Regions from separate parts of the Cellulomonas hominis genome, predicted to be linked through region 1. Evidence: riboswitches for the same ligand, from Rfam matches in the RefSeq annotation. Region 1 holds a riboswitch; each other region holds the start of a gene.
The links. A riboswitch is a leader RNA that binds a small molecule or an ion and turns the genes downstream of it on or off. The one in region 1 is predicted to bind cyclic di-AMP.
Positions count from the first base shown of each region.

Region 2: linked by a shared signal. The riboswitch ahead of HNR08_RS08165 (C40 family peptidase) and the one ahead of HNR08_RS04515 (C40 family peptidase) in region 1 are both predicted to bind cyclic di-AMP.
Region 3: linked by a shared signal. The riboswitch ahead of HNR08_RS10065 (C40 family peptidase) and the one ahead of HNR08_RS04515 (C40 family peptidase) in region 1 are both predicted to bind cyclic di-AMP.

Region 1 covers NZ_JACHDN010000001.1:972,879-982,541, forward strand. Annotated here, with positions in the region: gene HNR08_RS04475 (aldo/keto reductase) at 1-115, opposite strand, end outside; gene HNR08_RS04480 (SRPBCC family protein) at 253-798, shown strand; gene ddaH (dimethylargininase) at 937-1,761, shown strand; gene rocD (ornithine--oxo-acid transaminase) at 1,798-3,042, shown strand; gene HNR08_RS04495 (hypothetical protein) at 3,061-4,176, opposite strand; gene HNR08_RS04500 (Lrp/AsnC family transcriptional regulator) at 4,431-4,904, shown strand; gene HNR08_RS04505 (universal stress protein) at 4,908-5,879, opposite strand; gene HNR08_RS04510 (HNH endonuclease) at 6,027-6,536, opposite strand; gene HNR08_RS04515 (C40 family peptidase) at 6,740-7,522, opposite strand; cyclic di-AMP (ydaO/yuaA leader) riboswitch at 7,525-7,689, opposite strand; gene HNR08_RS04520 (iron-dependent transcriptional repressor DtxR) at 7,928-8,626, opposite strand; gene serC (phosphoserine transaminase) at 8,724-9,663, shown strand, end outside.
Region 2 covers NZ_JACHDN010000001.1:1,722,806-1,732,468, forward strand. Annotated here, with positions in the region: gene HNR08_RS08135 (heavy metal translocating P-type ATPase) at 1-841, shown strand, start outside; gene HNR08_RS08140 (cytochrome c biogenesis CcdA family protein) at 838-1,659, shown strand; gene HNR08_RS08145 (class I SAM-dependent methyltransferase) at 1,777-2,712, shown strand; gene HNR08_RS08150 (hypothetical protein) at 2,805-3,134, shown strand; gene HNR08_RS08155 (hypothetical protein) at 3,158-3,352, opposite strand; gene ccsB (c-type cytochrome biogenesis protein CcsB) at 3,407-4,420, opposite strand; gene HNR08_RS08165 (C40 family peptidase) at 4,426-5,004, opposite strand; cyclic di-AMP (ydaO/yuaA leader) riboswitch at 5,224-5,358, opposite strand; gene HNR08_RS08170 (sodium:proton exchanger) at 5,814-7,100, shown strand; gene HNR08_RS08175 (cation-transporting ATPase) at 7,128-7,904, shown strand; gene HNR08_RS08180 (hypothetical protein) at 8,228-8,938, shown strand; gene HNR08_RS08185 (hypothetical protein) at 9,528-9,663, shown strand, end outside.
Region 3 covers NZ_JACHDN010000001.1:2,145,471-2,155,133, reverse strand. Annotated here, with positions in the region: gene HNR08_RS10090 (heavy metal translocating P-type ATPase) at 1-1,170, shown strand, start outside; partial or broken gene HNR08_RS10085 (ATP-binding protein) at 1,465-2,010, opposite strand; gene HNR08_RS10080 (Mu transposase domain-containing protein) at 2,007-3,029, opposite strand; gene HNR08_RS21285 (hypothetical protein) at 3,106-3,360, shown strand; gene HNR08_RS22680 (DUF2752 domain-containing protein) at 3,558-4,040, opposite strand; gene HNR08_RS10070 (multicopper oxidase family protein) at 4,037-5,380, opposite strand; cyclic di-AMP (ydaO/yuaA leader) riboswitch at 5,750-5,929, shown strand; gene HNR08_RS10065 (C40 family peptidase) at 5,928-6,713, shown strand; gene HNR08_RS10060 (Na+/H+ antiporter subunit A) at 7,201-9,663, opposite strand, start outside.

The sequences.
Region 1 (9,663 bases):
GCACGGCGAGCGCGTCGTCCTCGGCGACCTCGCCCCAGTCCGCGCCGAGCTGCCAGCAGCCCAGTCCCACGACCCCGACGTCCCGTCCCGTCCTGCCCAGCGTCCTCGTCTGCATGGCGCGAGGCTACCCGCGCGGGCGGGTCGCGCGCGCCGCGCGGCGGCGTCCGGGGGAGGATGGCCCGAGCGCGCCCGGCGGCGACGGCCACGGGCACCGTGCCCGGGTGGCGGGGCGTGCGGGCGGGGGGGCTGCCGGTGATCACGCGCGAGCGGGACGGGACGTCGTGGGCACGGGTCGAGCGGGTGCTCCCGCTGGACGCCGGGACGGCCTGGCGGCTGGTCGCCGACGCGCGGCACCATGCGGACTGGGTGCCGCTCACGCGGGTCGACCTGCTCCGGCCGGACGGCGTCGCGTGGGCCTGGGAGCGACGGCCCGACGACACGGCCCCCGAGGCCGGCGACGTGGTCGTGGCCGTCACCGGTCCCACCGCGCGGGCCGGCGGCCCGGGGATGGTCGACCGCATGCGGGTCGAGCGGTACGAGCCGCCGCTGGGCCAGGTCCCGGGCGTCGCGGTGTTCGTCAAGCACGGGCCGGTGCTGCTCGGCACGGCGCGGATCGAGGTCGCCGCCGCGGGCCCCGGGCGGTCCCGGGTGACGTGGACGGAGCAGGTGCATCTGCGCGGGCTGCCGCCCGCCCTGACGCGCGGGGTCGGGACGGTGCTGCTGGACGGCATGCTGACCCTCGTGCTGCGCCGAGCCGCCCGGGACGCCGCCCGGCGCACGCAACGAAACGCCGCCTGAAGCACGATCCGCGCAACGATCCGCCGCTCCGGTGCAACGTCGCACGATGATGCCGCGCGTCGGCGGCTCGTAGAGTGTCCGGGACGTGCCCCGACGAGGCGGCCGCCGGATCCCGACCCCGGACCTTCGAGGAGCACCATGACCGCCACGCCCCAGGCCACCCGCCGGCACTACCTCATGTGCGAGCCCACCCACTACACGGTCTCGTACGAGATCAACCCGTGGATGGACGCCACCCGGTACACCGACGCGGGCCTCGCGGTGCAGCAGTGGCGCACCCTCCGGGAGACCTTCGAGTCCCTCGGCCACACGGTCGAGACGATCGACCCGATCCCGGGCCTGCCGGACATGGTCTACGCGGCGAACGGCGCCACCGTCGTCGACGGCGTCGTGTACTCCGCCCGGTTCCGCTACCCCGAGCGCGGCCCCGAGGGCCCGGCGTACGAGAAGTGGTTCGCGGACCACGGCTTCGTCACGCACACCGCCGAGCAGGTCAACGAGGGCGAGGGCGACATCCTCACCGTCGGCGACGTGCTGCTCGCGGGCACCGGCTTCCGCACCGACCGCGCCGCGCACGACGAGATCGCCCGGGTCACCGGCCGCGAGGTCGTCACGCTCGAGCTGGTCGACCCGCACTACTACCACCTCGACACCGCGCTGGCCGTGCTGAGCTCCGAGCCCGGCACCGAGCTCGTCGCGTACTACCCGCCGGCGTTCTCCGACGCCTCCCGCGCGGAGCTCGAGCGCCGCTACCCGGACGCGGTGATCGCCTCCGAGCAGGACGCCGCCTGCCTGGGGCTGAACGCCGTGTCGGACGGCCTGAACGTCGTCGTGGCCCCGGGCGCCGTCGACCTGGCCGCCCAGCTCACCGCCCGCGGGCTGCGCCCGCACCCCGTCGACACCAGCGAGCTGCTCAAGGGCGGCGGCGGCGCGAAGTGCTGCACGCTGGAGATCCGCCGCTGACGCTCCCCTCCCCCACGCCCCCGACGAGGTGACGCCATGACCGCCACGATCCCCGCCCGCGGGGCCGCCCGCGCCGACGCCGGCCCGCTCGCGCAGAACTACCACCCGCTGCCCGTCACGCTGACGACCGGCGAGGGCGCGTGGGTGCGGGACGTGGAGGGGCGCACCTACCTGGACCTGCTCGCGGGCTACAGCGCCCTGAACTTCGGCCACCGGCACCCCGGCCTGACCGCGGCGGCGCACGCGCAGCTCGACCGGCTGACCCTGTCGTCCCGTGCGTTCGACCACGACCTGCTGCACCCGTTCGCCGCAGCCCTCTCCGACCTGGCGCGGCCCGTGGTGGCCGGGTCGGGCCCGGACGGCGCCGCGCCGATGGTGCTGCCGATGAACACCGGCGCCGAGGCCGTCGAGACCGCGATCAAGGCGGCCCGCAAGTGGGGCTACGAGGTCCGCGGCGTGCCGCCGGAGCGCGCGACGATCGTCGTCGCGGCGGGCAACTTCCACGGCAGGACGACGACGATCGTGTCGTTTTCGACCGACCCCGAGGCCCGCGACGGGTTCGGGCCGCACACCCCGGGGTTCCGGATCGTGCCGTTCGGGGACGCGGACGCGCTGCGGGACGCGGTCGACGACACGACGGTCGCGGTCCTGCTGGAGCCGATCCAGGGCGAGCAGGGCGTCGTCGTCCCGCCGGCGGGCTACTGGCCGGCCGTCCGGGAGCTCTGCACCGCCGCGGACGTGCTGCTGATCGCCGACGAGATCCAGTCCGGCCTCGGCCGCACGGGCACCACGTTCGCCCTGGAGCTGTGGGACGTCCGCGCGGACCTCGTCACCCTCGGCAAGGCCCTGGGCGGCGGCGTGCTGCCGGTGTCCGCGGTCGTCGGGCGCCCGGACGTGCTCGGGGTGCTGACGGCCGGCACGCACGGCTCCACGTTCGGCGGCAACCCGCTCGCGTGCGCGGTGGGCATCGCCGTGGTCGACCTGCTGCGGCCCGGGACCTACCAGGAGCGCGCCCGGACCCTCGGCGCGCACCTGCACGAGCGGCTCGCCACCCTGGTCGACACCGGCCTGCTGGTCGGCGCGCGCGGCGTCGGGCTGTGGGCGGGCCTGGACGTCGAGCCCGGGCGGATGACCGGCCGGGAGCTGTGCGAGCGGCTGCTGCGGCTCGGCGTGCTCGCGAAGGACACGCACGGCTCGACCATCCGGCTCGCCCCGCCCCTCGTCATCGAGCCGGACGACCTGGACCTGGCGCTCGACCGGCTGACGCAGGCGCTGCGCTGAGCGCGGTGCGGACGCCCCTCAGGAGAACCGCATCGCCGTGTAGAGCCGCCCGTTCAGCGTGACCGCGCCGATCGAGACGGTCGACTTCCCCTCCTTGAGGATCCACGCCCGGTGCGGCGGGGAGTTCAGGTAGGCCGCGATCATCTCGGCGTCGCTCGCGGGCTGCACCCAGCCGACGATGTGGTCGTTCCCGGAGTGCCAGATGCTGCCTGCGGCGGCCATCGCGGCGGCGTGGTCGGCCAGCGACGCGGACCGGACGACGGTCAGCGCGCCCAGGCCGGCGTCGGCCCGGGCGGCGTTCAGGGCGCTGCCCAGTCCGCTGACGCCGTACGACTGCACCCCGGCCGCCCACGTCGCGGCCGGCGCGGCGGCAGCGGCAGCCGGTGCGGCGGCGGCCCCGCCCCCGGACGCCGGGCGGGCGGCGCGGGCCGTGCCGCCCGAGCCGGAGCCGCGCGACCGCTGGGCGGCCTCGGCGGCGGCGCGCTCGGCGGCGATCCGGGCGGCCTCGGCGGCCTGCCACGCGGCCTGGGCCTCGACCGCCGCCTGCTGCGGGGCGGCGACCTCGGCGGTCCGGGCGGCGAGCGTCGCCGGGCTGGTACCGGTCCCCGCGGTGCCCGCCGCGGCCGACAGGGCGTCGGTCGCGGTGCGCAGGGCGGCGAGGGCGGGCTCCCCGGCGTGCGGCGACGCGGCCGCGGCGGCCTGCGCGGCGGTGAGCGCCGTGCCCGCCCGCGCGACGGCGTCCGCGACGAGCGCGTCGTACCGGGCGGCGGCCGCGGCGGCCCGCGTCCGGGCGGCGAACTCCGCGTCCACCCGCTGCGCCGCGTCGAGCACGGCAGCGCGCTCCTCGACGCGGGCCCAGGCGGCGGCGCGGGCGTCGGCCCGGAGCTGCACCACGACGCCCGCGGCGACGGCACCGACCAGGGTCGCGCAGAGCAGGACGACCGCGACGGTGCGTCCGGTCCGGCGCCGGCGACCCGGAGCGGCGGGCGCGGGTGCCACCGGGGCGGGGCGGGTGCGCTGGGTGGGGATCGTCCCGGGCGGTGCCGCGGGGTGGGTCTCGGGTGCGCGCGGCGCCGCGGGCCGGCCCAGGGCCGTCGTCCCGGCGCGCGCGGGACCGGCGTCCCGTGCCGACATCCTCGATCCTCTCGATCCGTCCCCCTGTCACGGATCCCATCGGCGCGCGCCGCCCGCTCCTGAAGCCCTGCGCGCCGTTCACCCGCGCGACATCCCCGCCGAGACTGCAGGATCCGTCTGCCCGACCCGGCCACCGGGCCGCGGATCCTGCAGTCTCGGCGCACGCCGCATGCCGCACGCCGCGCCGGGGGGGCGGCGCGCGGGGGCGCAGGGCGCACGCACAGGCGCCCCCGGGCGTGCGCGAGGATGACCCCGTGCCCCCCACGTTCTCCGGCGACCTCGACCCCATCGACGAGGCGATCCTCCGCGAGCTCGCGGTCGACGCGCGCGCGTCCTACGCCGACCTCGGCGCCGTGGTGTCCCTGTCGGCGCCCGCCGTGAAGCGCCGCGTCGACCGGTTGCGGGAGCGCGGGGTGGTCCGCGGGTTCACGGTGCTGCTGGACCCGGCGGCCCTGGGCTGGGCGACCGAGGCGTTCATCGAGCTGTTCTGCCACGGCTCGACCAGCCCGGCGACCATGCGGTCCGCGGTCGAGCGGTACCCCGAGGTCGTCGCCGCCAGCACGGTCACCGGCGACGTCGACGTGGTGGTCCAGGTGCGCGCGCGGGACATGCGGCACCTGGAGCAGGTGGTGGAGCGCCTCGCCGCCGAGCCGTTCGTGGCTCGCACGCGCTCGACGATCGTCCTGTCCGCCCTGGTGCGCCGCCCGGATGTCCCGCCCCCGGCCTGAGGATCAGCCCGCGGCGGCGGTGCCGTTCCCCGCGCCCGCGGCCTCCGCGCGCTCCAGGCAGCCGTTGGTCACCACCATGACCGGGCACGCCGAGTGGTGCAGCACCGCCTGGCTCGTCGAGCCCAGCAGCAGGCCCGTGAACCCCCCGCGGCCCCGCGAGCCGACGACGAGCAGGTCCGTGGCCGCCGAGAACTCCGTCAGCAGCTCGGCCCCGGTCCCGTCCAGGACGTGCCGGCGCACGGTCGCGCCGGGGTACTGGGCCAGCGCCCGGTCGACCACGACGTTGAGGCCCTCGGTGACGTCGGCGAGCACCTGCGTCTGGTCGATCGTCGCAGGCAGCCACGCCATGACCCCCGAGCCGCTGCCGACGGGCACCCCGGCGACGGCCGTGAGCTCCGCGCCCCAGGCCTGCGCCTCCTCGATCGCGTACCGCAGCGCCAGGTCCGCCTGCGGCGACCCGTCGACGCCGACGACCATCCGGCGCACCGGCCGGACCACGGGGGCGGACTCGTCGTTCGGCACCACGCCGCCGCGCCGCTGGTCGCGCAGCGGGACGACCACCGTCGGGCAGTGCGCGTGCGCGGGCAGGGTGGAGGACACCGTGCCGAGCAGCCGGTCCGCGAAGCCGCCCTTGCCGCGCGTGCCGACCACCGCGAGCGACGCGTCCCGGGACATCTCGACCAGCACGGCGGCGGCGTCGCCCGTCGCGACCGTCGTCGTGATCTCCAGGTCCGGGCCCTCGGCGCGCTGCCGGGCCTCGGCGAGCACCGCGCGGGCGCCCTGCTGGATCGCCGTGTCGTCCAGGGCGGCGTACCCGCCGTCCAGCGAGGCGGCCGTGAACGACGGCAGCGTGTACGAGCACACGACGTGCAGCGGCCGGCGCCGCGTCCGGGCCTCCGCGGCCGCCCAGTCGAGGGCGTGCATGCTCGCCGCCGACCCGTCGACTCCGACGAGGATCTCCGCGTCCCGCTTCATGGCTCTGACCTCCTTGGTCGCACACCCCAGTGTGCTCCCTGATCATGCCCGCCGACCACTCGACACGGGGACGCGCGTGGAGAACTCTTGACGAAGCCTTGGACTCGGGGCGGGCGCGGGACGGTGCCCGGCCGCGCCCCGGCGGCGTCAGGCCGCGAGGTACGCCGACCAGGCCGGCTCGTCGACGGCCGCCCCGTGCAGGAACGCCGTCGCACCCCGCGGGGGCGACGGCGTGTACGCGAGCTCCCAGCCGAGCTCATGGAGCAGGTGGTCGGCCTTGCGGTGGTTGCACCGGCGGCACGCGGCGACGACGTTGGCCCACTCGTGCCGGCCCCCGCGCGAGCGCGGGTGCACGTGGTCGACCGTGTCGGCGTGCGAGCCGCAGTACGCGCACCGGTGGTCGTCCCGCTGCAGCACGGTGCGGCGGGTCGGTGGCAGCGGCTTGCGGACCGGCACGTGCACGTACCGGGTGAGGCTCAGGACCACCGGCAACGGGACCACGATGCGCTCGGCGTGCAGCACGCGGCCGTCCGTCTCCAGGACCGTGGCCTTGCCGGACATGACGAGGGTGACGGCCCGGGGTAGGGCGACCACGCAGAGGGGCTCGAGGCTGGCGTTCAGGAGCAGCGTCCTGGGTGGCGCGGGCAGCAGCAGCACGGCGTTACTCCTAGACCAGGTCGAGGGCCCGCCTGGCTGACGGGCCCGCTGGGGGAGGCACAGCAGTTGCAGCGTACGCGCACCCGCGGCGATCCTGCGCCGTCATTCCGGCCGGGGCGCGCGCCACCGGTCCGGCCGGGAACGCCCGGACCCCCACGGCCGTGGTGGCCGTGGGGGTCCGGGGACGTGCGGGGCGGTCCTGCTCAGCCGATGCGGATGAACACCGGGGAGGACTGCCAGATGCTGCGGAACTGGATCGTCTTGCCGGGGCGCGGCGAGTCGATCTGCTGGTCGCCGCCGGCGTAGATCGAGATGTGACCCGGGCTCCAGATCAGGTCGCCCGGCTGGGCCTCGGACGCCGAGACGACGGTGCCGGCCGCCTTGATCGCGGACGACGTGCGCGGCAGCGAGATGCCGAGCTGCGCGTACACGTAGGAGACGAAGCCGGAGCAGTCGAAGCCGTCGGGCGTGGTGCCGCCGGACAGGTACGGGACGCCGACGTAGCGGGCCGCGACCTCGAGGACGGCGTTGCCGGCCACCGACTGCGGGACGGCGCTCGCGGCGGCGGCCGGCGCGGCGGCGGTCTCGGCCGTGGCGGCACGCTGGGAGCTGCGCGACGCGGCGCGCTCCACGACGGGCTCGGGCTCGGGCTCCGGCTCGGGGACGACCGCGGTGACGGCGGGGGCCTCGAAGGTCCACGCGGCGTCGGCCGGGGAGGTCACGACCGGGGCCGCGTCGAGGACGGTCTTCGCCGAGGCGGTCAGCGCGGTGGTGTCCACCGCGGTGAGGGCCTGGTCGCCGGAGCTGGTCGCGGCGGTCGCCGGCACGGCGACCATGGAGACCATGAGGCCCGAGGACGCCGCGACGACAGCGGTGCGGCGACCGGCCAGGGCGATGGTGCCCGTGGCGGCGGTGGCGAGATCGGTCAGGGGGGTGACGGGGCGACGCGCGGAACGGTGTCGAGCGCGCACAGCACTTGCGGTCACGTACAGCCTCTCCTGGCGCCTACGAGGTGAGCTGTCGGGTTCGGGTTGGAGATACCCGGCCGCGTGGCGCTCCCGGACGGACCGGTCGCGTCGCGCGGCTTCACCCCAAGGACACCGTCTCCGGTGCCCGCATGTGGTTCCCCCGCCCCTACCGGCGAGTCCGTTCGGACCTCGGGCGGCGGCAGGGCTCGGCGTACCGTCCAAGGGCTCTGACAGAGGAGGGTTCCGTCGGAGCGAGACCGACCGTACCGGACCCCGGAGCCGATTGTCACGTTCCGGTCACGGACAGTTTCCCCGTCAGGGGAACGCTCACACGCACCGCCAGGTCACCGGTGCACGACGGCCCCGCGAGTGGCGTACGCCACAGCCGCGGGGCCGTCGGGTCGGGTGGGGCCGGGACAGGCGTCAGGACACGGAGAGGAACACGTGGCGGGCGACCTCCTGCGGGAGGTCGAGCACGGTCTCCGCGCCCGGGGCGCCCACCGTCACCACGCCGCCGTTCTTCTCGACGACGACCTCGTTGCCCGGCTTGACGCCGGCCTGGGCGAGGCGCGCGAGCAGCTCGACGTCGATCTGGATGGGCTCGCCGATCCGGGCCACGACGGCCTTGGTCGGGCCACCCACCGCGGCCGCCACCGCGACCGAGGACTGGACGCCGTCGAGGAAGCCGACCGGGGTCCGCTCCTCGCCGATCTCGTCCAGCCCCGGGATCGGGTTGCCGTAGGGGTCGAAGTGCGGGTGGTCCAGCAGGCCGGCCAGGCGCCGCTCGACACGCTCGCTCATGACGTGCTCCCAGCGGCACGCCTCCTCGTGCACGTACTCCCAGTCGAGGCCGATCACGTCGACCAGCAGGCGCTCGGCCAGCCGGTGCTTGCGCATGACGCGCATCGCCTTGGACTGGCCCTCCTCGGTGAGCTCCAGGTGCCGGTCGCCGGACACGACCACGAGCCCGTCGCGCTCCATGCGGGCGACCGTCTGGGACACCGTCGGGCCGCTGTGCCCCAGCCGCTCGGCGATGCGGGCGCGCAGCGGCGTGATGCCTTCCTCGGTGAGCTCGTAGATGGTCTTGAGATACATCTCGGTCGTGTCGATCAGGTCACTCACGCCGGTGCCCCTTCTGTCGTGCGCGCGGACGTCCGTCCACAGGCTAGTTGGTCCCGCCGACGGAGTGGGGCCTGCGCGTATCGTGCGGCGCGTGACCGTGACGCCCGCCACCGTGACCATCCCTGCGCACCTGCTGCCGTCGGACGGCCGGTTCGGGTCGGGGCCCGCGAAGGTCCGCGAGGCGCAGGTGCGCGCGCTCGCCGAGGTCGGCCGGACGCTGCTCGGCACCTCGCACCGGCAGGCGCCCGTGAGGTCGCTCGTCGGCCGGGTCCGCGCGGGGCTCGCCGAGCTGTTCGCCCTGCCGGACGGCTACGAGGTCGCGCTCGGCAACGGCGGGTCCACGGCCTTCTGGGACCTCGCGACCCTGTGCCTGGTGGAGCGCCGGTCCGCGCACGCGGTGTTCGGGGAGTTCGGGTCGAAGTTCGCGGCCGCCGCTGCGCGCGCGCCGTTCCTGGGCGACCCGGTCGTGACCGAGGTGCCGGCCGGCACCTCCGCCACCCCGTCCGCCGCCGACGGCGTGGACGTGTACGCCTGGCCGCACAACGAGACCTCGACCGGCGCCGTCGCCCCCGTGCGCCGGGTGCCGGGGTCCGCGGACCAGGGCGCGCTCGTGGTCGTCGACGCGACGTCGGGCGCCGGCGGCCTGGCCGTCGACGTCGCGCAGACCGACGCCTACTACTTCGCCCCGCAGAAGTCGTTCTCCTCGGACGGCGGGCTGTGGCTCGCGCTGCTGTCCCCCGCTGCCGTCGAGCGCGCCGCCCGCGTCGAGTCCTCCGGGCGGTGGGTGCCGGAGTTCCTGTCGCTGACGACGGCCGTGCAGAACTCGCGCGCCGACCAGACGCTCAACACCCCGGCGATCGCCACCCTGGTGCTGCTGGCCGAGCAGGTCGACTGGATGCTCGCGAACGGCGGCCTGGCGTGGTGCGCCGAGCGGACCGCGACGTCCTCCGGGCACCTGTACGGCTGGGCCGAGGCCCGCGACTGGGCGACGCCGTTCGTCGCGGACCCCGGGCAGCGCTCCCCCGTCGTCGGCACCA
Region 2 (9,663 bases), 750 kb from region 1:
ACGCAGCGCGCACCCGCTGGCCCGCGCCCTGCTCACCGCGTCGCCCGGCGCAGGGACGGGCGAGGACGTCGTCGAGGAGCCCGGGCACGGGATCACCGGGACCGTCGGTGGTGTGCGCGTGCAGGTCGGCTCCACCCGCTGGCTCGAAGCGGGGTCCCTCACCGGTGCCCTGGACGCCATGGAGACCGCCGGCATGACCACCGTCGTCGTGCGCGCCGACGCACGCACCGTCGGCGTGATCGGGATCCGCGACGAGCTGCGCCCGGAGGCCGCCGAGGCCGTCGCCGCGCTGCACGCCGCCGGACTGCGGACCACCATGCTCACCGGCGACAACAGCCGCACCGCGCACGCCCTCGCCGCAGCCGCAGGCATCCAGGACGTGCGCGCCGAGCAGCGACCCGAGGATAAGGCCACCGCGGTCCTCGAACTGGGTCCCGGCACCGCGATGGTCGGCGACGGCGTGAACGACGCACCCGCGCTGGCCGCCGCGGACGTCGGCATCGCGATGGGCGCGACCGGCACCGCCGCCGCGGTCGAGTCCGCCGACGTCGCGTTCACCGGCAACGACCTGCGGCTGCTGCCCCGCGCCATCACCCACGCCCGACGCGGGCGACGCATCATGACCGGCAACATCGGCCTCGCGCTGCTCATCATCATCGCGCTGTTCCCCTTGGCCCTGACCGGCACGCTGGGCCTGGCAGGCGTCGTCCTCGTGCACGAGGTCGCCGAGGTCGTGGTCATCCTCAACGGGATCCGAGCCGCCCGCGTCACCACCCCGGGACCGCGCACCGGCGCCGACCGCGCACTCGCCGCACCGGCACCCACCCCGGCGCCCGCGTGACGGCCCCCGCTACCCTCGCGGCCGCAGCCGACGTCGGGTCCGCGTTCGCGACCACCGCGTTCTCCGGCCCCCTGCTGCTCGCCCTGCTCGTCTCGCTGGTCGCCGGCGCGGTGTCGTTCGCCTCACCCTGCGTCCTGCCGCTCGTCCCCGGCTACCTCGGATTCCTCAGCGGGCTGACCGCGCAGACCGTGCAGCCGGCCCGCGCGGTCGCAGGGCGCAGACCGGCCCCGCCGGCCCCCGGGCGCGGCCGGCTCACTCTCGGTGTCGCGCTGTTCGTGCTCGGGTTCGCCCTGGTGTTCGTCGCGCTCGGTGCCCTCGCGGGGTCGCTCGGCGGGGCGCTGCTGCGCTGGCAGGACCCGATCACCCGGGCACTCGGCGTGGTCGTGATCGTCATGGGCGTCGCGTTCCTCGGCGGCGTGCCGTTCCTCCAGCGCGAGGTCCGGGTGCACCGCCGTCCGCCGGCGACGCTGTGGGGCGCCCCCGTGCTCGGCGTGACGTTCGGGCTCGGCTGGACCCCGTGCATCGGCCCCACGCTCGCCGCCGTGATGGCCCTGTCCCTCGACGGCGGGTCACCCGCCCGGGGCGCCGTGCTGTCCGCCGCCTACGCCCTCGGGCTGGGCCTGCCGTTCGTGCTCCTCGCTCTCGGGCTCCAGCGCAGCAGCCGCCTGCTCGACATCGTGCGCCGTCGACGCCGCGCCATCTCCGTCGTGGGAGGAACCATGCTGGTGCTGATCGGGATCGCCCTGGTCACCGGCCTGTGGGGCCGGTGGGCGCAGAGCCTCCAGGGCCTGATCCTGATCTTTCAGCCCGTCGTGTGACGAGGGGCGCCCGAACCTTCAGCAGACCTTCATCGGCGAACGGGTGCTTCTCGCACCGATCCCGCGCAGGCGGCGGCGATGCTGCAAGGGCACAACCGCGGCGAGCCTGGAGGTCCTGTGAGCCGAGACGGGCGCCGTCCCGACGTCCTGCGTTGGCTCGACACCGAACCGACGCTCGACGAGCTGCGCCGGGTGTTCCCCCACGAGTGGGAGGACGTGCAGACGCGCCTGTCCGCCGCCGCGGAGGACGGTGAGACCGCGCTGCACGCCCTGGTCGCGGAGCTGAGCGCCCCCAGGGTCGGATCGCCCGACCACCGCCGCAGGAAGGACGACCTGGTCGCCGACGAGGTCCGCCGGCAGATGCTCCTGCACGCCGTCCAACGTGCCGCGTTCACGGCCGAGGCCGGCGTCGACCGGTCCGAGATCGCGTTCGACCGGCTCAACGGTCAGATCCTGCAGCGGCTGTTCTTCCGGCGCGGGCTGGAGCGCAAGCCCGTCTCGACGCTCGCGTACACGCTGCTGTGGCCGCTCGCGCGCCAACGCCGGTACGTCATGCCCCTGGTCCGCCCGCGCGGGGTGTACTGCTTCTACTCGGCGGCCCTCGTGCGCAGGCTCGCGAAGCTGATCGGCTCGCGCGAGACCCTCGAGATCGCCGCCGGCGACGGGACGCTCAGCCGGTTCCTGCGCCAGCGAGGTGTCGACGTCGTCGCGACCGACAACCACAGCTGGGCACGATCCATCGACTACCCCGACGACGTCGTCCGCCAGGACGCCGTCGCAGCCCTGCGCGCCCGCCGCCCCCAGGTCGTGGTGTGCTCCTGGCCTCCCGTCGGCAACGCGTTCGAGCGCGAGGTGTTCCGTACCCCGAGCGTCCAGACCTACATCGTCATCGGCAGCACCCGCGAGACCGGCAGCGGGAACTGGTTCGACTACCGGCGCCAGACCGGGTTCACCTACGTCCGGGACCTCTCCATGGGCCGGCTCGTGCTCCCGCGGTACCAGGGCAACGCGGTGCTGATCTTCCAGCGCCGCGCCGCGGTGACGGGCTCCTGAAGGCCGCCGGTGCCCGAGACCGACAGCGCCCGCGCACCCGCCGTCGGGGAGATCCCTCCCCGGGGCGGCACCACGACCTCGGGAGGCGACCTGTGCCCGCCGCGCTGAGACGAGACGCCCGGACCCACCTGCGGGCGGCGGGTTCGCTCGCTGCCACGGGTCTGCTCCTGGTGCTGTCCGTCCTGCCCGCCGACAGGTCGCGGGCGGTCGAGGTGCCCCCTTCGCCCGCGGCGACCGAGAGCGCCGACCCCGGCAGAATTGTGCCGACCACCGAGCCCACGCCCGAGACCGCGCCCGCGGCGGCCGATCGGCTGCCGTTCGACCTGCGGTGGGCGCTCGTCGGCCTCGGCATGGCCGCGATCGCGGCCGCGCCCTCGGCCGTCCTGCACCGGCGCGACCGCCCGCCCCGCTCGCGCGACTAGCACCGGGAGCACGGCCCCGACCGTCACCGTCGACGGCGCAGGTACCAGATCCGCGTCCCGGTCGAGCAGACGAACAGCACGACGACCCCAGCGGCCGTCGAAGCGAGGCTGCTCGTCAGGACGCCGGTGAGGGTCAGGGCGCCGCCCGCGACGAGCGCCACGACGATCAGGACGATCGCAGAACGGTCGTCCTGCGGGAGCCGACGCCGGTCCGGCACGGCGCGACCCTCGCGTGGACCGCGACGCGGTGGCAGCAGCGGGCGGCGCACGCGTCAGATGCCCGAGTAGGAGTGCTTGCCGTTGATGAACAGGTTCACCACCGTGAAGTTCGCGATCACGACGGCATACCCGACGTACACCAGGAAGGCTGCGCGTCGCCCCTGCCAACCCCGCGTGGTCCGCGCGTGCAGGTACGCCGCGTACACCACCCAGGCGACGAAGGTCGCGACCTCCTTGGGGTCCCAGCCCCAGTACCGGCCCCACGCCTGCTCGGCCCAGATCGCCCCACCGATCAGCGTGAGCGTCCACAGCACGAACGCGATCGCGTTCAGCCGGAACGACAACGCCTCGAGCCGGACCGCGGTCGGCACCGTGCGCAGCCACGACCACGCCGGCCCGGTGATCCGCCACCTTCGCAGCGAACGCCGCAGCTCGTCGCCCGCGCGCCACGGGCGGTCCAGCCGCGACCGTCCCGACTCGCGGGCGTCCTGCAGGACCTGCAGCACCGACGTCGCGAACGCGACCGTGAAGATCCCGGTCGCCACGACCGCGATGCTCACGTGGATCACCAGCCAGTAGCTCTGCAACGCCGGCTGCACCGCGTCCGCCCGCAGGTAGAACGAGTTCTGCGCCACGATCAACGCCAGCACGGCGATGCCGGTGACCAGCACCCCGACGAAGGGAACCGTGCGCGTGCGCCGCACCCCGAGGAACACCAGCGCGGCCACGAGGATCCCGAAGATCGTGAACTCGTACATGTTCGCGGTCGGCCACCTGCCCGCCGCCACCCCGCGCAGCGCCACACCGGCCAGCAGCAGCGCGGTCGCCACGGTCGCCGTCGACCGCGCGATGCCGGCCGCCCGCCCGCCCGGCACAGACGGTGCCGGGTCCTGCGAGGCAGGCGCGTCAGCGCCCCCGGCTCCGGCCCCGACCGCTGCGAGACGGCGCTGCGAGCGGGCCGAGGCGTCGGCGACCCGGGCGAGCGCGGCGGAGTACGCCACCAGGGCGATGGTGTACGCCGTCACCGCTCCCCACACGAGCAGCGTGCTGAGGTCTCCGAGGGGCACGCCGGTCAGCCGATCCGGATGAACAGCGGATCGGACTGCCAGATCTCGCGGATCTGCACGGACTTGCCCGGAACGGGGGCGTCGACCTGGAGGTTCCCGCCGGCGTAGATCGCGATGTGACCCGGCGACCAGATCAGGTCACCCGGCTGCGCCTGATCCCGGGGCACGACCGTGCCGGCGTCCCGCTGCGCAGTCGAGGTCCGCGGGATCGCGATCCCGACCTGGGCGTAGACGTATGACGTGAACCCCGAGCAGTCGAAGCCGGACGGGGTCGTGCCGCCGTACACGTACGGGACGCCGACCAGGCCCGACGCGACCTCGACGACGGCGCTGCCGTTCGCGGACGCCGGAGGCGGTGCGCCGATCGGCGCGGTCTCGGCCGGCTCGGCAGCCTCGTCGCGCTGGCTGCCGCGCGATGCGGCTCCGTCGGTCGACCGGGCGGGCGGCTCCTCGATAACGGGCGGCGGAGGGGGCGGGAGGATCGCGGTCGCGGCCGGGACGTCGAACGACCAGGTGGCCTCCGCCGGCGCGACCGCCGACGGTGCGGCGGTGGCCAGGGCCCGCGCCGCATCCAGGGCTCGCACGTCGATCGATTCGGCAGCCCGGCTCGGCGAGGGTGCGGCCGAGGCGGGGACGGTGGAGAGAGAGACGGCGAGTCCCGAGGTAGCAACGACCGCGCCGGTGCGCCGACCCCAGACGACAGCGGTCGCCCGGGCGTTCGTGCCGGCGTCGGTGAGCGGCGTACGAGCGCGACCGGGGTTGCGATGACGCGAGGGGGCACGCAGGTGTGTGGGCATGCGGAGCTCCTGGTCGCCTGCGAGGTGAGCTGTCGGGTTCGGACGGAGCCGTCCGGCCGGTCTCGTGGATCGGCTTCACCCCGAGGGCGCCTGAGCGCCCGTGGAACCTGGGTCCCCCGCTCCTGCCACGCGACGTCGACGGGCCGGACGGCGGCAGGACTCGGCATCCGCGCGGCTCCCGGACTGAACGTCCGGATCTGATGACGGTAGGCGTCGCGTCGCCAGATCGGCGCCCGCGCGGCGGTCCCTTCAGCAAACCTTCATGGACCGGGAGCGCGGGCTCCTGATCATCAGTGTTCGAGCCCTCGAAGATCCGGATGCAGAAGATCCAAACAAATAGATTCCTAGATCGGCGTCACGTATTGATGGGTTCACATTCGTGACATTGGTCCTCTACTGTCCTCATTGCGAAGGGGAGTAGCCCGACCGGCGCTGATGCGTGCCGGTAGAGGTGGTCGACATGCTGGCGTCTGCGCCCGGTCACCTCGCCACGTCAGCCGTGGTGGACGAGACCTTCGACCAGCCGATGTCCGCTGGTCGAGGTCGTCGCGCCCCCCCCGGCGCGAGCGGGCTCGGCCCGTGCCCGAGGAGCCGCCGTGCCCGCCCCTGACGAGCAGACGCTCACCACCCCAGCAGCACCCCTGGTGCCGCCCCCGTCCCCCCGGGTCCTGATCCGTTCGCTGGCGATCGCCGGCGTGATCATGGTCCCGGCGCTGATCACCCGGTTCTCGGGTGCGTCCCCGGCTCCCGTGCTGGAGCTGGTGATCTTCGGCGCCGCGGTCGTGGCCGCGTCGTTCGTGCTCGCGTGGGCCGCCGAGGCCGCCCAGGTCGACGTGTCCGGCGGGTTCGCGATCGCCGTGCTCGCGCTGATCGCCGTGCTGCCCGAGTACGCCGTGGACCTGTACTACGCGTACACCGCGGGCAGCGACCCGGCCTACGTCCAGTACGCCGCCGCCAACATGACCGGCTCGAACCGGCTGCTGCTCGGCCTCGGCTGGCCGCTGGTCGTCCTGGTGTCGCTCTACGTCGCCGGCCGGGTGAGCAAGAAGCCCGCGACCGCGCTCGCCCTCGACCCCGAGAACCGCATGGAGCTCGGCTTCCTGCTCATCGCCGGCGTGGTCGCTTTCATCATCCCGGCCACCGGGCACATCCACCTGGTGTTCGGCGTCGTGATGATCGCCTGGTTCGGGTTCTACCTGTACAAGCTCACCCGGGGCGAGGCTGAGGAGCCCGACCTGATCGGCACCGCCGCCGCGATCGGCGCGCTGCCCCGACGCAAGCGCCGCGCCACGGTCATCGCCCTGTTCGTGCTCGCGGCGACCATCATCCTGCTGTGCGCCGAGCCGTTCGCCGAGGCCCTGGTCGCCTCCGGGACCAGCCTCGGCATCGACGAGTTCCTGCTCGTGCAGTGGCTCGCGCCGCTCGCCTCCGAGGCGCCCGAGTTCATCATCGCCGTGCTGTTCGCCTGGCGCGGCAAGGGCACCGCCGCGATCGCGACCCTGATCTCCTCGAAGATCAACCAGTGGACCCTGCTGGTGGGCTCGCTGCCCATCGCCTACCTGGCCGGCGGCGGCTCCGCCTCCCTCGTGCTGGACACCCGCCAGACCGAGGAGATGCTCCTGACCGCCGCCCAGACGCTCATGGGCATCGCGATCCTGCTGGGGCTGCGGTTCCACCGCTGGTCCGCGTGGGCGCTGCTCGCGCTGTTCGTCGTGCAGTTCCCGCTCACCTCGACGCACGGCCGGTTCATCCTGTCCGGGGTCTACCTCGCGATCGCCGCGGTGATCCTCGTGATCCAGCGGCGCCACATCGTGCCGACGCTGACGGCACCCTTCCGCCGGCACCAGCCCGAGCCCGAGCCGGCTCCCGCCGACGCGGCCTGACGACCCGAGCCCACGAAGGAGCACCCCATGGCACGACTGAACCGGCTGATCGGCCTGGCACGCACCGTGCTCGAGAGCCAGAGCCAGAGCCAGAGCACGGGCCGCCCGCCCCAGGCACCGGGCGGGGGCGAGGCGTCCCTGCGCGCGACCCTGACCTCCGCGGCAGCAGCCGCCGTGCGCGCCCGTTCCGGACAGACACCCGCCCCCGGGCCGAGCCGGCCGGCTCCGGCGCCCGACGACGCGGCCGCGGTGGCCCGGTACGACTACCTGATGCGCACCGCGACTCCGGACCAGATCGAGCAGGTGCACGCCGAGGCGTTCGCCCGCCTCACCCCCGCACAACGCGACGAGGTGCTCCTGCGCATGCGCGACGCGCTGCCCCCGTCCGAGCAGCCCGCGTCCCCGGCGGCCGGCGAGCTGGCCCGGGCGGCCGCCCGGTCAGAAGCGAGAGAGCCCGGCCTCGTGCACCGGATCCTCGGCGGCCCGGCGCGCGGCATCGCCACCACCGCCGCCGTCGCGGGGACCGCCGGCGTCGCCGGAGGTCTCCTCGCCTCGGTGGCGGGCGCCGCCGTCCTGGGAGGAGTGGCCGCACCGCTCCTGGCGCAGGCCACGGCGATCGGCGTCGACCTCGAGTCGCTGACCTCACTCGACACGGCCGGCATCGCCGAGCAGGCGACAGGAGCCGCGACAGACGCCCTCGGCGCCCCGCTCGACGGCCTCGCAGGCGTCACTGAGGGTGTCTCCGGCATCGCCCAGCAGCTCAGCGACCTCGCCGGATCGCTGGACCCCCGGAACCTGTTCTGACGGCGGGCGGCCCGGGTGCGAACGGCCTCTCCGCGTCGGGAGACTGCGAGCGCTCGGGTACGACGAAGGCCCGGCACCGTCTCGGTGCCGGGCCTTCGCTCGACGTGCGCCTGGAGGGACTCGAACCCCCAGCCCTCTTGGCCAGAGATGCTATCGCCCGCGACTCGTCCGATCGCTGCCACGAGCTTGGCAGGTCGGATCGAGGTGGCGCAGTTCCGCGAAAGGCTCAGACCTCCGCACGAAGGCTCACGCCAGCTCTCTGAGCGCTGGTGGCGCTGCTGCGGTCGCTCTCACCACAGAACTGGCTGGATATTCTGTGACTCATGGCCATCACGACGTTGTGGGACGAGCAGTCATGGATCGCTGCCCCCTCCCCGATTCCGATAGCGGTCGTGAACCCGCAGGGTTATGACTGGGGCAACCTCGTCATCCAACTCTTGATCGCTGCGGCGACCGTAGCGGCGCTGTTCTGGGCGATACGAACCGGACGCGACGAGGCGCGGCGCGCCAGCGAGGAACGTCGTGAGCGACTTGCGTTCGAGGAGAAGGCTCAGGCAGCACAGGTCAGCGCATGGGAGCGTCAGTGGGTAGAGCTGCGCAACGGACGACCGCTTCCTGACGACCCGGGCGAGTTCGGCGCAGTGCAAGACGACCTTGTCGAGCGGCGGCACATCTACGTCATGAACGACTCGACTTCGGCGATCTACGACGTGGTCGTTCGCTACTTCGATACCTCGTGGGTCAGGGAGGCCGACGGAGGAGATGAGTCGGATCTCCGCGGTGCTTGGTTCCACGCGATCCTCCCGCCGGAGGCCCACCCTCGGTCGCTGGCGATCAGACGGGTGCCGAACTGTGGCGCGCTCGCCGAGGACGTCGTACTCGAAGTTGAGTTCCGCGATGGCGCAGGGCGGCACTGGGTGCGCAATCAGGATGGTGAGCTCGTGCGCCGGCGGGAGCTCGATCAGCTGACGGTTGAGCAACGGCTGGAGCGACGTCGTGCGGAAGCGGAGCGCGAGCCCGGCTTTACGCCCTGAGATTCGCGGAGGCCGTCAGCGAACTAAGGCCCTCACCGGCTCAGTCAAGGGGCGTGGACGGCTGTTACTCCTGTGACAGATGGGGCCCGTTGAGACAACCCTCAGGGCAACCGCCGAATTGCTTCCTTGATCGGCCGTCGGCGCAGGACGGATTCCTGTCAGGTCCGAACCGCGGCATTTATAGGTCCCAAGTGGACTCTTCGGGTTCCACGCCCGGATTTCGGTGACGCTTCGGGGTTCCACGCAAGGCGCCAGCCGCGCGCCAGGGAGCTACGCAGATCGATCGGGGTCGTGGCCCGTCGCTCGTGCAGGGTCAGCTCGAGCCGTCGCCACAGTTGGCAAAGCGGTCAAGCACCTTGGGCGACGGCTGCGAGCCGGCTGACCTCCGCGGGTCCGTCGTCGTCTGATTTCGACGTGGAGCCGACCGACTAGTACTTCTTCGACCTGGCCCTCGCCACGCCCGAGAAGCGCAAGGACCTGCGGGGCCGACGACCTGGTCAAGATCACCGACGAGGAGCGGATCCAGGCCGCCGACCGGATCGGGTTCATCTCTCCGGTAGGTCGCCAGCAGCTCGATCTCGTTCGCTTCATGCGCAACCACGCCATCGCCGCACACCCGAACCGGCACGAGCTGCAGCCGTTCACACTGCTGGGCTACATGGGGACCTGCATCAAGGAGGTCATCACCCTCCCGCAGACCTCCACAATGGTCGCCACGTCGCGGC
Region 3 (9,663 bases), 1.2 Mb from region 1:
ATCTTGATCGCCGCGACACTCATCGCTGTCATCGGGTCCCTGGCCGGCGACCCGGCGGTGTGGATCCAGCGGGCCCTGGTCGTGCTCGTGGCCGCGTCCCCCTGTGCGCTGGCGATCTCGGTGCCGGTGACCGTGGTCGCCGCGGTCGGTGCGGCATCGAAGAACGGTGTCCTGGTCAAGGGCGGTGCCGCGCTCGAGGGGCTCGGCAAGATCCGGGCTCTCGCGTTGGACAAGACCGGCACCCTGACGGCGAACAACCCGGCCGTCGTCGACGCCGTCGCGGCCCCTGGCCGTTCCCGTGACGAGCTGCTGGCTCTCGCCGCCGGGCTCGAGGCACGCTCGGAGCACCCCCTGGCCCGCGCGATCCTCGCCGCCACGGGGGCCCGTCCCGAGGTCGGCGACGTGGTCGCCCACCCGGGCGCCGGGCTCACCGGCACCCACCGCGGCCGCGAGGTCCGCCTCGGACGCCCGGGATGGATCGACCCCGGCCACATGGTCGGCGAGGTCACCGCGATCCAAGGTCGGGGGGCGACCGCTGTCATGGTGGAGGACGACGGCGCGCTGCTCGGTGTAATCGGGGTCCGTGACGAGCTACGCCCCGAAGCGGGCGCGGTCGTGCACACCCTGACCCGTGCGGGGTACACGGTCGCGATGCTCACCGGCGACAACGAGCGCACCGCCACCGCCCTGGCGGCCGAGGCCGGCATCACCGAGGTGCACGCAGACCTGCGCCCCGAGGACAAGGCGTCGATCGTCCGGCAGATCGCCGAGACCCGCCCTGTCGCGATGGTCGGTGACGGCGTCAACGACGCCCCCGCCCTGGCCACCGCGGACGTCGGGATCGCGATGGGCGCCATGGGCACCGACGTCGCGATCGAGACCGCCGACGTCGCACTCATGGGCAACGACCTGTTCCACCTGCCTCAGGTCCTGGCCCACGCCCGACGCACCCGGACCATCATGTGGCAGAACGTCGCCTTCTCCCTGGCCCTGATCGGTGTGCTGATCCCGCTGGCCCTGTTCGGGGCGCTCGGGCTGGCCGCGGTGGTCCTCGTCCACGAGGTCGCCGAGGTCTTCGTCATCGCCAATGGTGTGCGCGCCGGCCGCTACCAACCGATCTCCGCCCGCGAACACGCGCCGGCTCCGTCCCTCGCGACCGCCGCACCGTGACCGCGACCGGGTAGGTCACGCTCGCCGCCTACATCGCGTGGGCCGGCTGGGTCCTTCGGGGTCCACACGATCCGTCATTACCGTGCCGCCGGCGACCCGGGCATCCGCCGCACCACCAGCACCCTGGTGCGGCGGATCGCCCTACCCTGATGGTCGGCGAGCTCACCGGCGTGGGCGTCGGCGCGCTCCTGGCCGGGGCCGGCGCGTGGACCATCACCGCAACACCAGCAGCGGCGCGGGCCATCGCCGTGACGGTGTTCGCCGCCGCGGCGGCCGGGACCGTGGCCGCCCAGCTCGACCTGGGCCGCTGAAGGTCTTGGTCAGGACCATCTCGTCGGCGGCCTCGGCGAGCGCGTTGGCGAGTTTCGTCGCCAGGGTGTATTTGACCCGGAACCCGGCCATCGCGACCTCGGTGCCGAGCGCGATGAGCAGGTGGGACTTGCCCGTTCCGGAATCGCCGATCAGGCACAGCGGGTGGCCGCGGCGAACCCAGTCGCACTTGGCGAGCGCGTTGCTGGTCCTGGGGTCGACATTCGGGTTCGCGTCGAAGTCGAACTCGCGCAGCGTCTTGATGCGCGGGAACGCGGCGGCCTTGATGCGGCGCTCGGATCGTCGGCGGGCGCGGTCGTCGCACTCCGCCAGGAGGAGTTCGGCGAGGAACCCGCGGTAGGTCATCTGCTCGCGGGCGGCAGCATCCGCGTTCGCCTCGAACACGCCCCGGGTCGTGGGCAGGCGCATCATGCGGCAAGCCTGGTCGATGGCGGCGTCGGTGGCCTCCTCGGTCAAGCCTCGCCGTCGCGGCACCCGGTCACTGCCCGTCGCCGAGGTCTGCGTCGTCATCTCCACCTGAGCCCCTCCGGGATCCGTTCAGCCGCTCGCCGGCCGGGCGTGCCGGCGCCGGCTGGGTAGCAGGTCGTCGTACTCGCTGATGTCTGGCAGCGAGCGCGTGTCGTGGGCAGGCGGGTACGCAGCCGCCGCTCCGTCAGGAAGTGGGCGACCTGCCGGGCCAGCTCCGCCCGGTCCGGCATCGCGCTGGGCGTCGCTGCGCGGCGGCCGTCTTCCGCCTTACGCGCCCCGAGCGCGACCGCGTCCGCGTTGGTCAGCGCACCGACCTCCAGGGCGGCGGCCAGTCCGGCCACGACGTGCTGATGAGCGATGTGCCGGTGCAGGAGCAGGACGTCGATCAGGGCACGGGTGCCGTCGGCGTCTCCGTGAGCCTTGCGGGCGGCGTCCCACGAGGCGTCATGCACGGGTGTGAACCTGCCGCTGGCGCGTGTCCAACGCGGTCGCGCCGGTAGGGCGCCAGGCTTGCGGATCAGCGCTTCAAGGTCGTGGTCCAGGTCGAGTCGGGACTCCAGCTTGTCAGGGAGGCGTTCGTGCCGGGCGATCTGGGTGCGGCCGTCGTAGATCGTCAGGTCCGAGGCGCGCGGCAGGATCGAGATCTTCCGCCCGGCGAACCGCACCGGCCCCGAGTACCGGTTCGTGCGCACGTTGACCTGGGCATGCCGGTCACCGCGCTGGTGAGACCACCGGCCGGTTTCGAACTCCTGGTCCGGCAGCGGTGCCAGAAGCGGGGCCTTGATCGCGAACAGCTCACCGACGCTCCGGGCACGCCCACCGATCCTGCGGGCATCGTCGGACACGTCCCAGGCATCAACCATCGCGTTGGGCTCCGCCAGCGAGGCGACCTTCGGGACGGGGACGAAGTGGTTGCGGCGGTACCAGCCCACCTGCCCCTCGAGCCCGACCTTCTCGTGCGCGCCCTCGATCCCGGGCTGGCAGTAGAACGCGTCCAGACCATAGTGGGAGCGGACCAGCGTCCACCGCTCGGTCCCTGCCCGAACGCGAGCAAAAGCCAAGCACACGCGCGACAGCTGGCTTGAGGTTCTCGTAGCGGATCTTGCCGGTCGGTAGCCCGGCGAGCACGCTGAAGGCATGGACGTGCCCTTCCAGGAACGCCTCCTGGCCGCCGGAGGTGAAGACCTGGTGCACGGCCCTGCCGGAGAAGGACATCCGCAACGAGAACAACGAGCAGACCACCAGCTTGCCGGCCAGCTCGACCGTGACGTCACCGAAGTCGACCTCGGCCTCCGCGCCGGGCACGTGCGTCTGCGGCACCAACACGCGCGACGGACCCAGACCCTCCTCGACCGCGGATCTCCTCACGCCGCGCCGCGACGTACTTCTTGACGATGAAGTACGACACGTCCGCGTGGTGCTCCATGCGCAGCCGGTCGAAGATCCGCTTCGCCGTGTGACGCTGCTTGCGCGGAGCGCGCAGATCTGCATGCAGCCACCCATCGACGAGACTCTTGTACTCGTCCAGCCGAGAACCGCGCGCCGGCAGAGGGCGTCGCGGCTTGGGCCAGGCGGAGTCGGCGCGGAGGCTACCGCAGGAGCTCGACGTTGAGCTGCTGGCGGACCGCGAGCAGAGCGGCCAGCAGTGTCACGAGGAGCCGGGCAGCAACGCGCACGGGTCGGCGGTCGGTGAGGTCGAGCCCGAGCCATCTGCTGGTCGCGCTGCCGGCGCACCACCGCAGCACAACCAGCACAGCTCCGGTCACCAGGATCGGGCCGAGAGGGTTGTATCGCCATGCCTCTGCGAAGTCACCCATCGCGGCGAGCCGCACGGATCGCGTCCCGCCGCACAAGGGATCCATGACCGACCACCAGCGGTGCAACGGCCCGTGCAGGTCGACCGGCGGCAGACCCAGTCGGGCCATCAGTCCTGCGGCCACCAGGCCGAGCGCCGCGACGGGGGCCAGCGCCGGCCACCTGTCTCGCTCGTCGAGGCTGACAGTGATCCACGAGCGCGATGCCGGCGGGGTGTCAACGCGGCGCCACTGCGGCCGCCGGTCACTCTGTCTCACGTCGCCGTGATGCTGGTCATCATCCCGGCGTCCTCGTGATCCAGGATGTGGCAGTGGACCATCCAGGTCCCGGGCTGGTCGAAGGTCACGGCGACGTCCACGTAGCTGTCCGGTGGCACCGTCACGGTGTCCTTCCACACTTCCCGCTCGAGGGGCCGTCCATCGGTGGACAGCACCCGGAAGTGCGCACCGTGCACGTGCATCGGGTGGTCCATCCGGTGCCGCCCGGCGTTGCGGAAGCGGACGACGTAGGTGCGACCGACCTGCACGTCGAACGTCTCGGCATCGGGGAAGACGTCGCCGTTGATGGTCCAGGCCATTCCCATGCCGCCGGACATCGCCATCGCGTCGGCGAGCACCATCTCGATGTCCGGTTCGCGGCTCACCAGGTCGGGGGCGAGGGCGCTGGGTGCGGGAGGGATGAAGGGCGAGACAGCCGCGGGGGCATCCGAGGCGGTGTAGTGGACGGGGATGGTCATTCCGTTGTCGCGCTCGTTGGTGATCGACAAGCCCGAGCTCAGGTCGCCGACCGGGGCGAGCTCGACGTCGTAGCGCTCGCCCGGGGCGATGCTGAGCCGGCGGGTGCTGTAGGGCTCGACGAGGGGTGCGCCGTCGGTGTGGGTGACGCGCACGTCGAGCGGGAACGTCAGGTTCTGGGTCTTGGCGGTCGAGGCGTTCACCAGCCGGAGCTTCGCGATCTGCCCGGCGGTGATGCTGATCGGCTCGATGTCGTCGCCGGTGCGACCATTGACGGTGTCGACGTCGCCGACGACCTCCATGTGACCGGTAGTCCGATCCACGACCCAGTCGTCCAGCACGAGGACCTGGTCGAGGTCGTAGCGCGCGTCCGCGGGTTCGCGGACGATGAACGGTGCATACATGCCGCGATCGACCTGGTCGCGCACGGGGCGTTCGTGCGAGTGGTACCAGTACGTTCCTGCGCGGGCTGCGGTGAACTCGTACCGATGCTCCTGTCCAGGTTCGATGAGGATGCCTGGACCGTCCTGGTCGTTCGGCACGCTCATCCCGTGCCAGTGGATGTTGGTCGCGGTGTCGGTGGAGTTCCTGACGTCGATCTGCAGCCGCTGGCCCACGTCGACGACGATCGGCACGCCAGCGCCGTGCACGTCCTCGCTTGCGGAGTCGGCGTAGAGATACCGCTCGATGGTCCGACCGCCCACCTCCATCTCCGCTGTTGTGATGTCGAGGTCGGCGATCCCCTGCATGGTCGCCTGGGTGATGTCGTACCGGTCCACCTCGGGAAGCGTGATGCTCTTCTGGACCGCGACGTGCGCGGCGGGATCCAGCGCACGCGCGACCGCGAACGCGGCAGCACCCACGGTCAGGACGACGGCGGCCGTTGCGGCGACGGCGACGGGACGGCGGTGGATCATACTCGTGGTGACTCCTCATGCCGTCGACCCCAGGGGCGCCCTGGAACCGTGATCTGCCTCCACGTTCCCCTCGGCGGATCAAGCTGCTGCACTGGCTTCGATGAAGTTTCGCTGAAGATCGTCGCAGGTCGCGGTCGGAGCGCACGGTCGCGCCCGGTCGTCCTGAGCGCCCGTGACCAGTGCGTTTATCGGAGCGACGTGTGCCCGTGCGGGTGTCGCAAAGCGTGCCCCCTGCTTCGGCGCGAGTCGCGCGGGCGGTGACACACCCGCTGCTCGTGCCTAGCATCGTCGCCACCCAGGCGCCGACTGGGTGGGTCGAGCAGAACGCCGAGTCCTGCCGCTGCTCGACGACTCGCAGACCGCACGGGCAGGAGCGGGGGAACCAGGATGGACGGGCACGTCGTGCCCTTGGGGTGAAGCCGGTCCCGACGGACCGGCCGGGCTGCTCCGGCCCGAACCCGACAGCTCACCTCGCAGGCAGCAGGAGTCGTCGATGCCCGCACGCCCCTTCACCCGAGCGCGCCACCGCGCGGTCGGGCGCACCCGAACCCCCTGGACCGACGCACAGGCCGCGGCCGCCTCCGGTCTGTCCTCCGCTGGGCGGCGCACCGGAGTCGCCGTCGCGACGTCAGGCATGGTCGTCTCGCTGGTGGCAACCCCGGCGTCCGCGACGATGCCCTCCCACCACGAGAGCCGGATCGCGCCGCTGGACACTGCACGACTTACGTCGGCGGCCAGAGCGGCGATCGAGTCCACGCCGGTCGTCGCAACGCCGGCCGAGGCCACCTGGACGTTCGACAATCCGGTTGCCACGGCGGTGACGCCACCGCCGACCCCCGAGCCGGAGCCGGAACCTGAGCGAGCCCCGGCTGCGACGCGCAGCACGGCTCGGGACGAGGCGTCTGTCCCATCGCCCCAGATCGGGGCGCCCGCGCCGTCCAGCGCGAATGGCAGCGCGATCGTCGAGGCGGCATCGAGCCTCGTGGGCGTGCCCTACGTGTGGGGCGGAACCACACCGAGCGGCTTCGACTGCTCGGGATTCACGTCCTACGTGTACGCGCAGGTCGGGATGAAGCTGCCGCGCACGTCGGCGGCTCAGCGCTACGCAGGGGTTGAGGTGCCGCGGGACCAGGCCCAGCCAGGGGACCTCATCTGGTCGCCGGGACACATCTCGATCTTCGCCGGGGGCAACCTGCAGGTCGATGCCCCGGTGCCGGGCAAGGCGGTGCAGATCCGGGAGATCTGGCAGTCGTCTCCGGTGTTCATCCGCGTGGGGTAAGTAAGGCCCCCTGTTCGCCGCGGCTGCGGGGGCGTGCCTGATCGCGAGGCGGCGCCTGGCGATCATCACCTCGATCGAACGGAACGTGCCACCACCGCCGGCCTCAGTTCCGCCTCGGACGCCTGACCCCCGAACAAAGCACTGGACGATCATGGCCACTCAGGCGCACTCGCCGCCTGCGAGCCGTTGTCACCTATCCGTGCTGTGCAGCGGGCCCTCGGGCGCGTGTACCGACTGCGAAGGCGGAGGGCACTGCGATCAGGCCGAGCGCCCAGCACGGGAGCCGGCGGACAGCCCAGTGCCCGGAACGGATGGTCCCCCGTCGGTGTCGACGGGTGTCTCGATGCGGTTGCCGCGTACCAGGAGCCGGTGTGAGGCGACCCCGAAAGGGGTGCAGGTGAGTACACGCGCTCCGCTGGCCGCGATTCGACACACTCCTGCGCTGCTCGCGCCACCCTCACGCCGCCGGTGGAGCGGAGGCTCTGCGCTACCCGGTAGGTCCTTCCACGTGATCGCGGATACTGGACCGCTCGGCGCGTTGGTCGATCTCGGCGCCGAGGCTGCGCAGGATGTCGAGCACTAGGCCGACGACCACGAGGTATACGCCGACGTCGAAGAACAACGACGTCACGACCTTCGTCGGGCCAATGAAGGGGATCGCGATGTCGATGATCCAGGACTGCAGCACGGAGCCGCCGAAGATCAGCGCGCCGAGGCCCACGCCCGCCGACAGGAACAGGCCGCTGCCCAGCAGCAGACCGGGCTGCACGGGGGCCGCCTCGCCGAGCTCGTACCGGCCGCCGGCCAGGTACCGCACGATCAGCGCGATGCCGGTGACCAGGCCCGCCGCGAACCCACCGCCGGGGGCGTTGTGCCCGGAGAACAGCAAGAACAGCGAGTACACGATCATCGTGTGGAACAGCAGCCGGACCACGACCTCGAACACCACGGACCGGCGGCGCGGCGCCAGGGTCCGTCCGGCGCGCAGCCACTCGCGGGACCGGTAGGACGGCCGCTCGGCGACCGGCCGGCGCACCGCGGCCATCGGGTCCTCGCCGCCGCCCCACACCTGCCGGGACTCGGGGGCGTCGCCGGCGCGGAAGATCGCCCCGGACCGCCTGCGGAGGAACACGAGCGAGGCGACCCCGGTCGCGGCCACCAGCAGCACGGAGATCTCGCCCATCGTGTCCCAGGCGCGGATGTCCACCAGCGTCACGTTGACGATGTTCTTGCCGCCGCCGTAGGAGTACGCCTCCTCCGCGAAGTCCACGGAGACCGGCGCGTGCACCCGCGCGCCGGGCACCACGAGCGCCAGCCCGCCGACGGTGAGGCCGAACGCCAGGCCGATGCCGAGGCGCACCCACCGGGACCCGACCAGCGGCCGGTCGGAGAAGTACGGGGGCAGGCGCCGCATCACCAGCACGAACACCACGAGGGTGACGGTCTCGACCAGCACCTGCGTCAGCGCGAGGTCCGGGGCGCCGTGCAGCAGGAACAGGGCCGCGACGCCGTAGCCGGAGACGCCGAGCAGGATGACCGCCTTCAGCCGGCGGCGGGCGCGGGCGACCAGGACGGCGGCGACCACGACGAACGCCCCGACCACGGCCTGCGCCGGGCGGTCCCAGACGCGGGTCTCGGCCGGCATCCCGTTCCAGGCGACCAGCGGGACGCCGACGGTGACGACGAACACCACCAGGATCCCGCCGAGGTACACCGGCAGAGATCCGCGCTGGGTGAACGCGGTGACGTCGGCGGCCACGTCGTCGAGCCGGCGCATGAAGCGGCGGTACAGCCGGTCCGCCTCGGGCACGTGCGGCACCGCGGCCTGCGCGAGCTCGACGGGGCCGCGGGCGACGAACAGCAGCACGCCGGTGAGCAGCACGACGGCGGTGATCGCCAGCGTCGGGGTGAAGCCGCCCCAGAGCAGGAGGTGGCCGGGCTCGCCGGCCGGGTACGCGTCAGCCTGCGGGGCGAGCAGCTCCTCGCCGAGACCCGGCAGCAGCGCCACGGCCAGGCCGAGCACGGCGAGCAGCATCGCGGGCCAGACGAGCACGAGCGACGGGCGCCCGACCGGGGCCGGCACGGCGCGCTCGTCGTCGGGGTGCGCGGAGTGGTCGACCGGCTCCTTGACGTCCCGCGACGGGTCCTTGGCGTCGCGGGCGGCAGCGAGGGCGCGCACGGCCGCGGGCGACAGCACCGGCTTGCTGGCGAACGCGCCCCACCACAGCCGCAGGCCGTACGCCACGGTGAGCGCCGAGCCGACCGCGACCGCGACCAGGACGACGACGCCGAGCGGGTCGCCGTCGTGGCCCAGCGCCTCCAGCGCGGCCTCCTTGGCGACGTACCCGGCGAACGGCGGCGCGCCGATCATCGACAGCGTCGCGAGCCCGCCCGCGGCGGCGGTCAGGGGCAGCGCGCGGCCGACGCCGGACAGCCGGCGCAGGTCGCGGGTGCCGGTCGCGGCGTCCACCACGCCGACCACGAGGAACAGGGCGGCCTTGAACATCGCGTGCGCGCCGATCAGCGCGAGGCCCGCGAGCGCGGTCGCCTTCGTGCCGTACCCGACGAGCAGGATGATCAGCCCGAGCTGGCTCACCGTGCCGAACGCGAGGACGAGCTTGAGGTCGTGCTGCCGCAGCGCCCGGTAGCCGCCGAGCAGCAGCGTGCCGCAGCCGAGCACGACGACGATCGTCCGCCAGGCGGGGAGCTCCGAGTACGCCGGGGCGAACCGCGCGACCAGGTAGACGCCGGCCTTCACCATCGCGGCGGCGTGCAGGTACGCGCTGACCGGGGTCGGCGCGGCCATCGCCGCGGGGAGCCAGAAGTGCAGCGGGATCAGCGCGGACTTGGAGGCCGCGCCGACCAGCAGGCAGACCACGGCCGCGGTGACCATGCCGCCGTGCGGCGGGTCCGCGAGCGTCTCCGACAGCCGGTACGTGCCCGCGGCCTC